DNA from 3 places in the Cytobacillus sp. C11.1 genome. Region 3 is predicted to be linked to each of the others. Evidence: riboswitches for the same ligand, from Rfam matches in the RefSeq annotation. Region 3 holds a riboswitch; each other region holds the start of a gene.
What was found. Region 3 has a riboswitch for thiamine pyrophosphate ahead of thiW (energy coupling factor transporter S component ThiW). Riboswitches for the same ligand answer to the same signal wherever they lie in the genome.
Positions count from the first base shown of each region.

Region 1: it holds a riboswitch for thiamine pyrophosphate, as region 3 does, so the genes downstream of both, AC3ZVC_RS17310 (3-oxoacyl-ACP reductase) here and thiW (energy coupling factor transporter S component ThiW) in region 3, are expected to answer to the same signal.
Region 2: it holds a riboswitch for thiamine pyrophosphate, as region 3 does, so the genes downstream of both, thiT (energy-coupled thiamine transporter ThiT) here and thiW (energy coupling factor transporter S component ThiW) in region 3, are expected to answer to the same signal.

Region 1 is NZ_CM176935.1:3,487,791-3,491,064, forward strand. It holds gene AC3ZVC_RS17295 (CBO0543 family protein) at 1-108, opposite strand, end outside; gene AC3ZVC_RS17300 (Cof-type HAD-IIB family hydrolase) at 246-995, shown strand; gene AC3ZVC_RS17305 (OsmC family protein) at 1,055-1,507, opposite strand; TPP riboswitch at 1,664-1,775, shown strand; gene AC3ZVC_RS17310 (3-oxoacyl-ACP reductase) at 1,891-2,652, shown strand; gene thiM (hydroxyethylthiazole kinase) at 2,671-3,274, shown strand, end outside.
Region 2 is NZ_CM176935.1:3,531,349-3,534,622, reverse strand. It holds gene qoxC (cytochrome aa3 quinol oxidase subunit III) at 1-140, shown strand, start outside; gene qoxD (cytochrome aa3 quinol oxidase subunit IV) at 141-440, shown strand; gene AC3ZVC_RS17525 (hypothetical protein) at 534-767, opposite strand; gene AC3ZVC_RS17520 (hypothetical protein) at 868-1,146, opposite strand; gene thiT (energy-coupled thiamine transporter ThiT) at 1,243-1,842, opposite strand; TPP riboswitch at 1,908-2,010, opposite strand; gene AC3ZVC_RS17510 (MATE family efflux transporter) at 2,064-3,274, opposite strand, start outside.
Region 3 is NZ_CM176935.1:455,426-458,699, reverse strand. It holds gene AC3ZVC_RS02355 (DsrE/DsrF/DrsH-like family protein) at 1-385, shown strand, start outside; gene AC3ZVC_RS02350 (DUF302 domain-containing protein) at 436-819, shown strand; TPP riboswitch at 889-1,005, shown strand; gene thiW (energy coupling factor transporter S component ThiW) at 1,188-1,676, shown strand; TPP riboswitch at 1,871-1,971, shown strand; gene tenA (thiaminase II) at 2,025-2,714, shown strand; gene AC3ZVC_RS02335 (DUF1287 domain-containing protein) at 2,800-3,274, opposite strand, start outside.

The DNA.
Region 1 (3,274 bases), 2.0 Mb from region 3:
AATTGCAATAAAATACAAAACGGTAGGGTATTGTTTCTTCCATTGTGACCAATCTATAAAGCGGTAAGCAAATAGAATCCATACCACCACAACAAGTAGTAAATACATAGCTTCTCACCTTTCGGGAAATATATATACAGCTATTTCCAATTTATTTAAAAGTATTCATCTTTCAGAGGCTTTCCTTTGAATGGAATAGTATTTCTTTATATAATGTCTTTATTGTTTAGGAAAGGGAGATTATGATGCCAGAAAAAATGAATGCACCGGAGATAAAATTAATCGCTCTTGATATGGATGGAACTTTGTTGAATACGAATGACGAAATTCCAGAGGAAAACCGAGAGGCGATACGCGAAGCAAAGGAAAAAGGGATCGAAGTTATTCTAAGCACCGGCCGTTCCAGACTTACAGCCAGGGACCATGCGGACTCGCTTGAATTAAACTCCTATTTAATTACGGTCAATGGAAGTGAAATTTTTGGTCCGGAAGGGAATTTAATTTCGAGAACCCCAGTTGACTCTACTATAATGGAATGGATGTGGACATTATCTAAAACACATAAAACCCATTTTTGGGCTACCAGCTGCGATCAGGTCTGGAACAATGAAATGCCTGAAAATATCCATGACCATGAATGGCTGAAATTTGGATTTGATATCACTGATGATGAAGTACGGGAAATCATTCATAAGGAGCTCCAATCAAAGGGTGATCTGGAAATTACCAATTCAAGCTTAACCAATATTGAAGTGAATGCACTTGGCATTAATAAAGCAAAAGGAATCCAACAGGTTACAGAAATTCTTGGCATTTCCATGGAAAATGTGATGGCAATGGGTGATAGCTTAAACGATATTGCGATGATTGAGGAATCGGGATGGGGAGTTGCAATGGGAAACGCCCAGGACATTGTTAAAGAAACAGCAAATGCTGTGACTGCTTCAAATGATGAAGCTGGTGTTGCGAAAGCGATTCGGAAATGGGCTTTATAAGTTTTTCGAACTGGCAGGCACCTTGAGAAAAAATATTTCGTAAACCGCTTAAATGGTATTTAAGCGGTTTTACGCATAATTTCTGCTTCCAATTCAACCTCAACATTTCCTTTAATGGCCCTTGAAATCATGCAGGAAGCTTCAGCTTTTTTGGCCAGTTTCTGAGCGAGAGCGAAATCTCTCTCTGTGGCGTCAGTCTTCAGGATGATTATAGGCCGGTGGATAATTTTTTTGTATGTAATAATCCCATTGGTGACATCAACAATCCCAATGGATTCCATGGTCAAGTCTTCTTTTTTAAGTTTACTCCGTTCCATCATCGCTGCAAGCGTAATAATATAACAGGTTGCAGCTGCTCCTAATAGCATTTCATCCGGGTTTGTGCCAATTCCCGGACCATCCATCTCAGGCGGTATTGATACCTTCGTCTTTAGTTGTCCGGATTCTATTTTTCCAACATCATTGCGCAGGCCCGGCCAATGTGCTTTCAAGTAAAATTGATGTTCTGCCATAAGAAAACCTCCCAGGATACACTGCTATTATCGATATAAAGACAACGTCTAAATTGCACTTATTCACTACTATTAACGATATAGAGACAACGACAGAATTGCAAGACTTTACAGATTTCCATTTTCAAGCTAAGATGAAATCAGCCAACTAAATAGTTTTACTGCTAGGGGTGCCCGATGCGCGGGCTGAGAAAGAAACCGACCTGTTTTTTTACCCTTCGGACCTGATCTGGATTATGCCAGCGTAGGAAAGTAGTAATAGCGGGAACGATCATTCCTTCTCATTTATTATTCTGCCAGGTCCATTGATGGATCTGGTTTTTATTTTGTCAGAAAATAAGCCAATAACTAGGTTGGACACATTCATGAAAAGGGGAATTCAGATGAAACTTCAAGACCAAATTGTGCTCATCACAGGAGGGAGCAGAGGCTTGGGCAGGGAGACGGCCAAAGCTTTTGCAAGAGAAGGTGCGAGGGTGGTTATTAACTATTTTCATAGTGAAGAGAAAGCTTATGAGCTGCAAAGTGAAATTGGTGAACGTGCTATTGCCATTCAAGCAGATATCCGGGACAAAAGACAGGTTGTGGAACTGTTTGAAAAAGCGAAAAACCACTTTGGAACACCCATAACGACTATTGTTAATAACGCACTTGTAAACTTTCAATTTGACCCTGTTTCCAAAAAAGATGCAGAAACGATTGGATGGGAAGACTTCCAAATCCAGCTGGAGGGCGCTGTTCGAGGAGCTTTAAATACCGTTCAGGCTGGCTTGGCTGATATGAAACTAAACGGGTTTGGACGAGTCATTTCGATTGGCACAAATCTATTTCAGAACCCGGTTGTTCCGTACCACGATTACACGACCAGCAAGGCAGCCCTCCTGGGATTTACACGTAATATGGCTAACGAACTTGGGCAATACGGCATTACGGTAAATATGGTATCAGGTGGCTTATTAAAAACCACGGATGCAAGCGCAGCTACTTCAAATGAAGTCTTTGAAATAATTGAAAACTCTACACCATTGAAAAAGGTTACCGATCCGGCAGAGGCAGCTGATGCAATTGTATTTTTCGCATCTCCATGGGCAAGGGCTGTTACAGGCCAGAATCTTGTCGTGGATGGCGGACTTGTTATGAACTAATTGTGAGGGGGACTTATGATGAATATTTACGAGATTAGCAGTCTTTTAGAAAAAGTAAGAACCGCAAATCCGCTCGTACATAATATTACAAATGTTGTGGTAACCAATTTTACTGCCAATGGACTTTTGGCAATTGGAGCATCACCGGTTATGGCTTATGCGCATGAAGAGGCGGCTGATATGGCGAAAATAGCCGGAGCACTGGTTCTGAACATGGGAACTCTTACGGAAAAAGAAGTAAAAAGCATGCTGATCGCAGGAAGGTCAGCCAACGAGCATGGTGTTCCCGTAATCTTTGACCCAGTAGGTGTTGGGGCAACTCCATACCGTACAGAAACCGCCAAAAAATTATTAAAGGAATTAAATATTTCCATCATTAGAGGAAATGCGGCGGAAATAGCCAATGCCGCCGGCCAGCAATGGAAAATTAAAGGAGTAGATGCGGGGGAAAATCAGGGGAATACGACTGAACTTGCTGGAAGGGCTGCAAAAGAGCTTGGCACCATAGCAGTCATAACAGGCAAACAGGATGTTGTTTCAGATGGAGTTTCAACGTACACCATAGAAAACGGACATCCCTATTTAACAAAAGTAACAGGTGCGGGCTGCCTGTTGACTTCTG
Region 2 (3,274 bases), 1.9 Mb from region 3:
TTATTATTCAGCTGGCAAAACGGGGACTAACACCAGTTACCGCACGCAAAACCTTTATTATTGGTCTGTATTGGCACTTTCTAGATGTAGTGTGGATCTTTATTTTCACATTTGTATATTTAAAAGGGTTGGTGGGCTAAATGGAAAAGACTAGGAAAGGTTTCCCAATAAGTCATGTTATTGGTTTTGTTTTCTCACTTATACTCACTTTCGGTGCAGCAGGTATTGCTTTAAAAACAGACTTATCTTTTAAAGTGATTATGTGGATCATCGGCTCCCTGGCTATCATGCAAGCCGGAATACAGCTTTTCATGTTTATGCATTTGCGTGAAGGCGAAGACGGCAAAACGAACGTCCTTAATATCTTTTACGGCGTTTTCATGGCTGTGGTTATTGTGGCAGGGTCGATTTGGGTTTTGAGCTCAGGCCATGCCCACTAAAATCTTATAATAAAAATGGAAAAACCGGTTCTCAACGAGGGAGCCGGTTTTTAATTATGTTTTATATCATCATTCAGAACATAAATTTAGCAGCTATCTAATTCCCTTGCTTCCTTCCGCCATCTCTTCCATTAAATGAATAAATAGGCCAAAGCCGAAGAACAACATGGAAGACACCATAACGCTTAATCCAATTGAAAAGATATATTCCCCATTGATACCGCTTACAAAAAAACTGGCTATAAGGACTGTTAACCCAATCACTATACCTGTTCCTGCCATATTTTTAAAAAAGAGCATAACTTTTAGCTGAGTTTCCTTCATCATTTTCATCCCCTTTTACTAAATATTCTAACTTTGTTCACAAAATTGTCAAACATTTTTTGCAAGAAAAAACGTTTTGCCCTGAGCAAAACGCTAGTTTCTTCTATTGATATAGCTTCTTAATTTGTTCCAGATCTTTCATTAAGCTGCAAATTTCCTGGCGTGTCAGCATTAGAGGCATTTGGTCATATAATGTAATGATTTGTCCATCCTCATCATCTTCATGAAGTGATAAGTATCGGTACAAATTTTCACACTGTACTTTATTAAGGACTGATTGGGTGTTGAAGTTTTTAACTTTATGAATTTCAAAAGCACTGGCTTCCGCGTCATATACACCAGAGATAATGCTTCCTTGCAAGGAATTTGACAAGGCAATCACTCTCCTTTTTGAGTAATATACCCAATTTTCAGGAGTTCGTTACCCGCATCAATAAAAAAAACCTCTTCGGATGGATGATCCCAAGAGGTTCTATCGTTAAGAAGCCCGCTTTTGTACTGTGATGCTGCCATCAGCTTTTCGAATAACCAACCTTGGAGCCGATGAAATTAATAATACCGCCAGGATGGAGCATAATATGGCTGCTCCAAGCATGGTTGCGCCATTTGCCAGGAAGGAAAACAGAACTGGTGACATTCCCTCTGGTGCATAGCTTCCGAAAAAGAGAACACCTGCAATAAAATGCCAGAAATAGCGGGCGAAGCTTCCTGCAAAAATGGCCAATACAATCCAGCCAAGTGCCTTTTTCTTGTTCTCATTGCGAAGTTGTTTTTGGATTGGAAGGTAAAACAAACCAGCTACTCCTATAAAAGCAAAAGCAACAAAATACTCAATAAAAGCCTGCAGTGGTGTAGCAATCCATGCATCACCCATCGCAATCTGCAGGATGCCCCATAATAAGCCTGCTATAAAGCTTACTTTAATGCCCCATCTGAATGCCAGTACAAAAATCGGAATCATGGCAGCAGAGATAGATATCGATGGCGAAAGTTTAATAGATGGCAAAAAATCCAGGATAATCGCAAATGCTGCGAAAAAGGATGCTTCAATCATCGCCGCCAAGCTTAATTTTTTCATAAAAAAATCCCCTTCAAAAGTATGACGATACCCCAAAGGAGAACAAGCAGGCAGAGTGATCCCATCTGCCTTTTAGTCCACATTCCTGCGCTAGCATTATCTAACAGGTTCAAAGGGTCAGAACAGCAAAGTGTTCACTCTCAGCAAAATGCTCCCCTTGTGGTAACGTTATCAAATTATTCCATTTTATTATATATTGTTTTCTAATCTATGAAAAGTGTTTATTTACCTTCCTCAAAGAGTTTTTGCTCATTCCATTTGCCATATCGATAATAAATAAATGCAATTACACTGCTAATGGCAAAGCTGACACCCATGCCTGCAGCAATGCCATTCTCCCCCATAAATTTTGAAAAAAGATATGTCAAAGGATAGCGCAGAACCCAGAAAGAAATGATGTTGAGTACCAGCACCTGAAACATTGCTCCAGAAGCCCTTACTATCCCATTCAGGATAAAATTAATACCAAGCAATGGATAAAAGAAAGCAATCATTTTTAAATACTCAGTTCCGTACTCCAGCGCTTCTTTTTCCTGGATAAACAGGCTGACTCCATATTCGGCCAACAATACCGTTAGCAAAGCGATGATTAGCATAAATACAAGATTATAAATCACTCCGTAAAGAGCAATTTTGTGAACGCGATCCCATTCATTAGCGCCAATATTCTGCCCTGCCATACTGTTCACAGCAGTCCCCAAAGCCATAGCCGGGAGCATAATGATACTGTCAATCCGCTGTGCTGCACCAAATCCGGCAACCACATCTCCCCCAAACGATGTGACAACACTCATAATGGCCATAACCCCAGCTGAAATAACGGTCATTTGCAGACCAGATGGAATGCCAAGTTTGAAAATTAATGCTGCCTCTTCCTTCTGCGGCCATGAAGGCATGGTGAATGGTGCCAGATTTTTGCGGAGAATAAGCACTATGCCAGCCAGGAAAGCTAGTCCCTGTGATACAATGGTTGCATACGCAGCCCCTTCTATTCCAAGATTGAAGGTCCAAATGAAAAGCGGATCCAAAATTGCGTTCAGAATCACCGCAATGAACACAAAGTATAATGGGGTTTTACTGTCTCCCAGAGCACGAAGTACAGTGCCGAGAAAATTATAGCCAAATAAAAACAGAATGCCGAGAAAATTAATTTGCAGATAAGCTGCTGCGTCTGGAATCATTCCCGCAGGAGTCCCCATGAAGACCAATATTTTTTCAGAAAATAAAAATCCTGCCAAGCCGAGTCCTATGGATAAGACTGTTAAAATCACGACGAAGGCATTTAAATATCTCTTAAGCCCCTTTTCATTGTCTCCTCCCTTTTGCTGAGACAAAATGGTCAAAGTAGCATTGTTAATCCCGATAATAAAGGAGAGCACAGTAAAAATAACAGTCCCTGAAACCGCTATGGCTCCCAAAGCATTAGCTCCAA
Region 3 (3,274 bases):
AGTAGCAATTATTGCAAGCAACGGCGGATTATTTGATGCATACAAGGTGTACAACATTGCGACTGCGGCGGCAGCAACAGATGCAGAAGTAGCGATTTTCTTCACTTTCGAAGGATTAAACTTAATTCATAAAGAAGCATACCAGCAGCTTCCAATGCCTGAAGGAAAAGAGCATTTTGCAGAGGGCTTTACAAAAGCCAATGTTCCTGCAATTCCTGAATTAGTGGCAATGGCACAGGATTTAGGCGTTAAATTTATCGGCTGCCAGATGACTATGGATGTTATGGGACTTGAAAAAGAAGCTTTTGTAGATGGAATTGAGGTTGGCGGAGCTGTAACATTCCTTGAATTTGCCAACGATGCGGATGTTACGCTAACATTCTAATTGAAGATTTGCCGATCCACCAGAATACCGATACAAAAGGAGATGCAATCATGTTCGAATACACAGTAGAAACCGAGAAATCGATTGATGAAGCTATTTCTTCGCTTGAAGAAAGCCTGAAGGAAGAAAAATTCGGGGTCCTTTGGCAGTTTAACGTCCAGGAAAAACTGCAGGAGAAAGGGCTGGACTATAATGAATCTTTCCGTGTTTTAGAAGTTTGCAACCCATTTGAAGCACATCGCGTATTAACACAGAACAAAATGGCTGGCTATTTCTTGCCTTGTAAAATTGTAGTTTATGAGGATGCCGGCAAAACGAAAATTGGCATGCCTAAGCCGACAAGCATGATTGAACTCGTCAATGACCAATCCGTTCAAAGCATTGCGGCTGATATTGAAAACCGTTTAATCGGATGTATTGATAAAAGCATCTAAGCAAAAAGAATGATGACAGTCCCGGAATAATTTGTTAAGCTTGAGGCAGCTTATCAAATTAAATATCTATGAAACTACTAGGGGTGCCCCGAATGTGCGGGCTGAGAGGGAAGCGCGATATAGCTTTCCGACTCTTATAGACCTGATCTGGTTAATGCCAGCGGAGGGAAGTAGGCTTTGACGGTATGTCGAATCATTTATACTTAAACCAAGCCAGGTCCTTTCGCGGATCTGGCTTTTTTTGAAGGAAAGAAAGTATAAGCTTTGAACTTCGATAACTGTCCAGCGCCAGGCGCCTTGCGCTTTTCTTATGTACATACTTTTCTCCATGATAAGCGATCAGGCTGCCCTTGAGGAAGGAGGTTAAGGTGAATAAAACCCGTTTATTGACGACGATGGCATTATTTGTGGCGATTGGAACGCTGGGCTCCCATTTGTTATGGTTTCCGGCAGGTGTGGCCAAAGCCTATCCCGTCCAGCATGCGGTGAATGTATTGGCGGCAGTAACACTTGGGCCGCTGCCGGCAGTGGGAGTGGCGTTTATGATCGGATTACTGCGAAACCTGCTTGGTTTTGGGACGCTGCTTGCATTTCCAGGCGGAATGATTGGCGCGTTTTTGGCAGGCGTGCTTTATCTGAAATTCGGCCGGAAAATCTGGGCTGGAGTTGGTGAGGTAGTGGGAACAGGCATTATCGGAGCACTGTTTGCAGTCCCGTATGCAAAAATATTGATGGGAAGCGCAGCTGGTGCATTCTTCTTTATACCGCCATTCCTTGTCAGCAGCTTTGCCGGTGCGGCTATTGGGTGGATGGTACTCGCTAAAGTGAAGGAAAAAAATTTAGTGCAGAATATGTGATTTTTTAGAGGGCGTGCGTTTCTGAACGGAGGAACAGAGAGCTTGAAGCCGATGGAGCGAGAAGAAGCGGCGGCAAAGAGCAGTATGAAGCAGCTTTACCGAAATAAGCGGGAAAAAGCAGTTTCATAAAGCAGGTATGAAGCAGCTTCATCGAAACTCGTTAAAAGAAGTGGTAGGAACGAATAAAACAATAAGAAAACTGCTAGGGGCGCTTCGGCTGAGATAAGGCTTTTTCCTTTGTCCCTTGGAACCTGATCTGGGTAATGCCAGCGCAGGGAAGCGGTGGGGACCTCTTTTTTCCTCATGCTTTTTCCCCGGCAGCTTCTGAATAATTAGGAGGCTATTTTAATGACTTTTACAGATATTCTTCGCAAAGAAAATGATGATTTATTTCAGCTTATTTTTCAGCATCCGTTTGTACAGGGGATCGGGAGAGGAGATGTGCCGAAAGAGGCGCTGGCCCATTATATTAAAGCGGATTATGAGTATTTGAATGCTTTTATGCATATATACGGAATCGCCATTTCCAAGTCTTCTGAGCGGAAGGATATTGCTTATTTCAATCAGCAAATTGAATTTGTACTGAACAGCGAAATCCACCCTCATCATAATTTCTGCCAGCAGATTGGTGTGGGATATGAAGCGCTGCAGGGCTTCCCGCTTCCTCCGACGGCAGACCATTATGTCAAGCATATGATGTACCATGCCCATACAGGCGGGATGGGCGAAATCCTCGCTGCGTTATTGCCTTGCCCTTGGACTTATTGGGAAATAGGGCTTGAGCTCATGAAGCAATATGAGCCGCATGAGGACCATCCTTTTTACCCGTGGATTTCTTTCTATGCAAATTTAAGGGTTGAAACAGTTACCATGAATATGAGGAATCGTTTGGATGAGCTTGCGGAAGCAGCATCTCCAGAAGAAAGGCAGCGAATGAAGGATGCCTATCGCAAAAGCTGCCAGCTGGAGCTTGGATTCTGGGAGATGGCTTACACCTGTGAGGAGTGGCCAGCTGGCAATACAGCAGTGACATCATAAGAAAACGTAATTATGTTTCGAAAAAAGCCAGAAAGTTGTCAATAACACGCCTGCTTCTGCTTACCGGCAGGGCAGGCTTTTTTTTTCAAAAATTCCATCTATAGTGCGCCGTAATGGGTGTTTTAAAGGAAGATAGCTTCACTTCGGCCGCAAAAGGTGTGGAGTTATGGATGACGTAAGGAATGCCATCCTTTGTCCGTTTGTCAGATATGATGGCAACATGGTCAAACTTGGGAGAAAGGAAAACAACGATATCGCCGGGCTGCCATTGCTGAAGGTTATTTGTATCTCCAGGAATAAGCTTAGTTGTTAAAGATATTGCGTACCGGCTGAAATACACATTTTGATTAGGAACACGCCTGAAATCGATGTTCGGATCCGGCTTGCCGTTAACACGCGGATATAAGTCTGTGTTTTCTGCAATATCCTTGTCGATAAGATCTTTGATTGTGATTGATGCCCCGTTAAATCCCCGCCAGATTACATCTGTACAAACACCTTCTTCATCAGGAGGGTATCCCCCGGCATAATAGGCACTTTTATAAGGCGTGCGCTGCTCC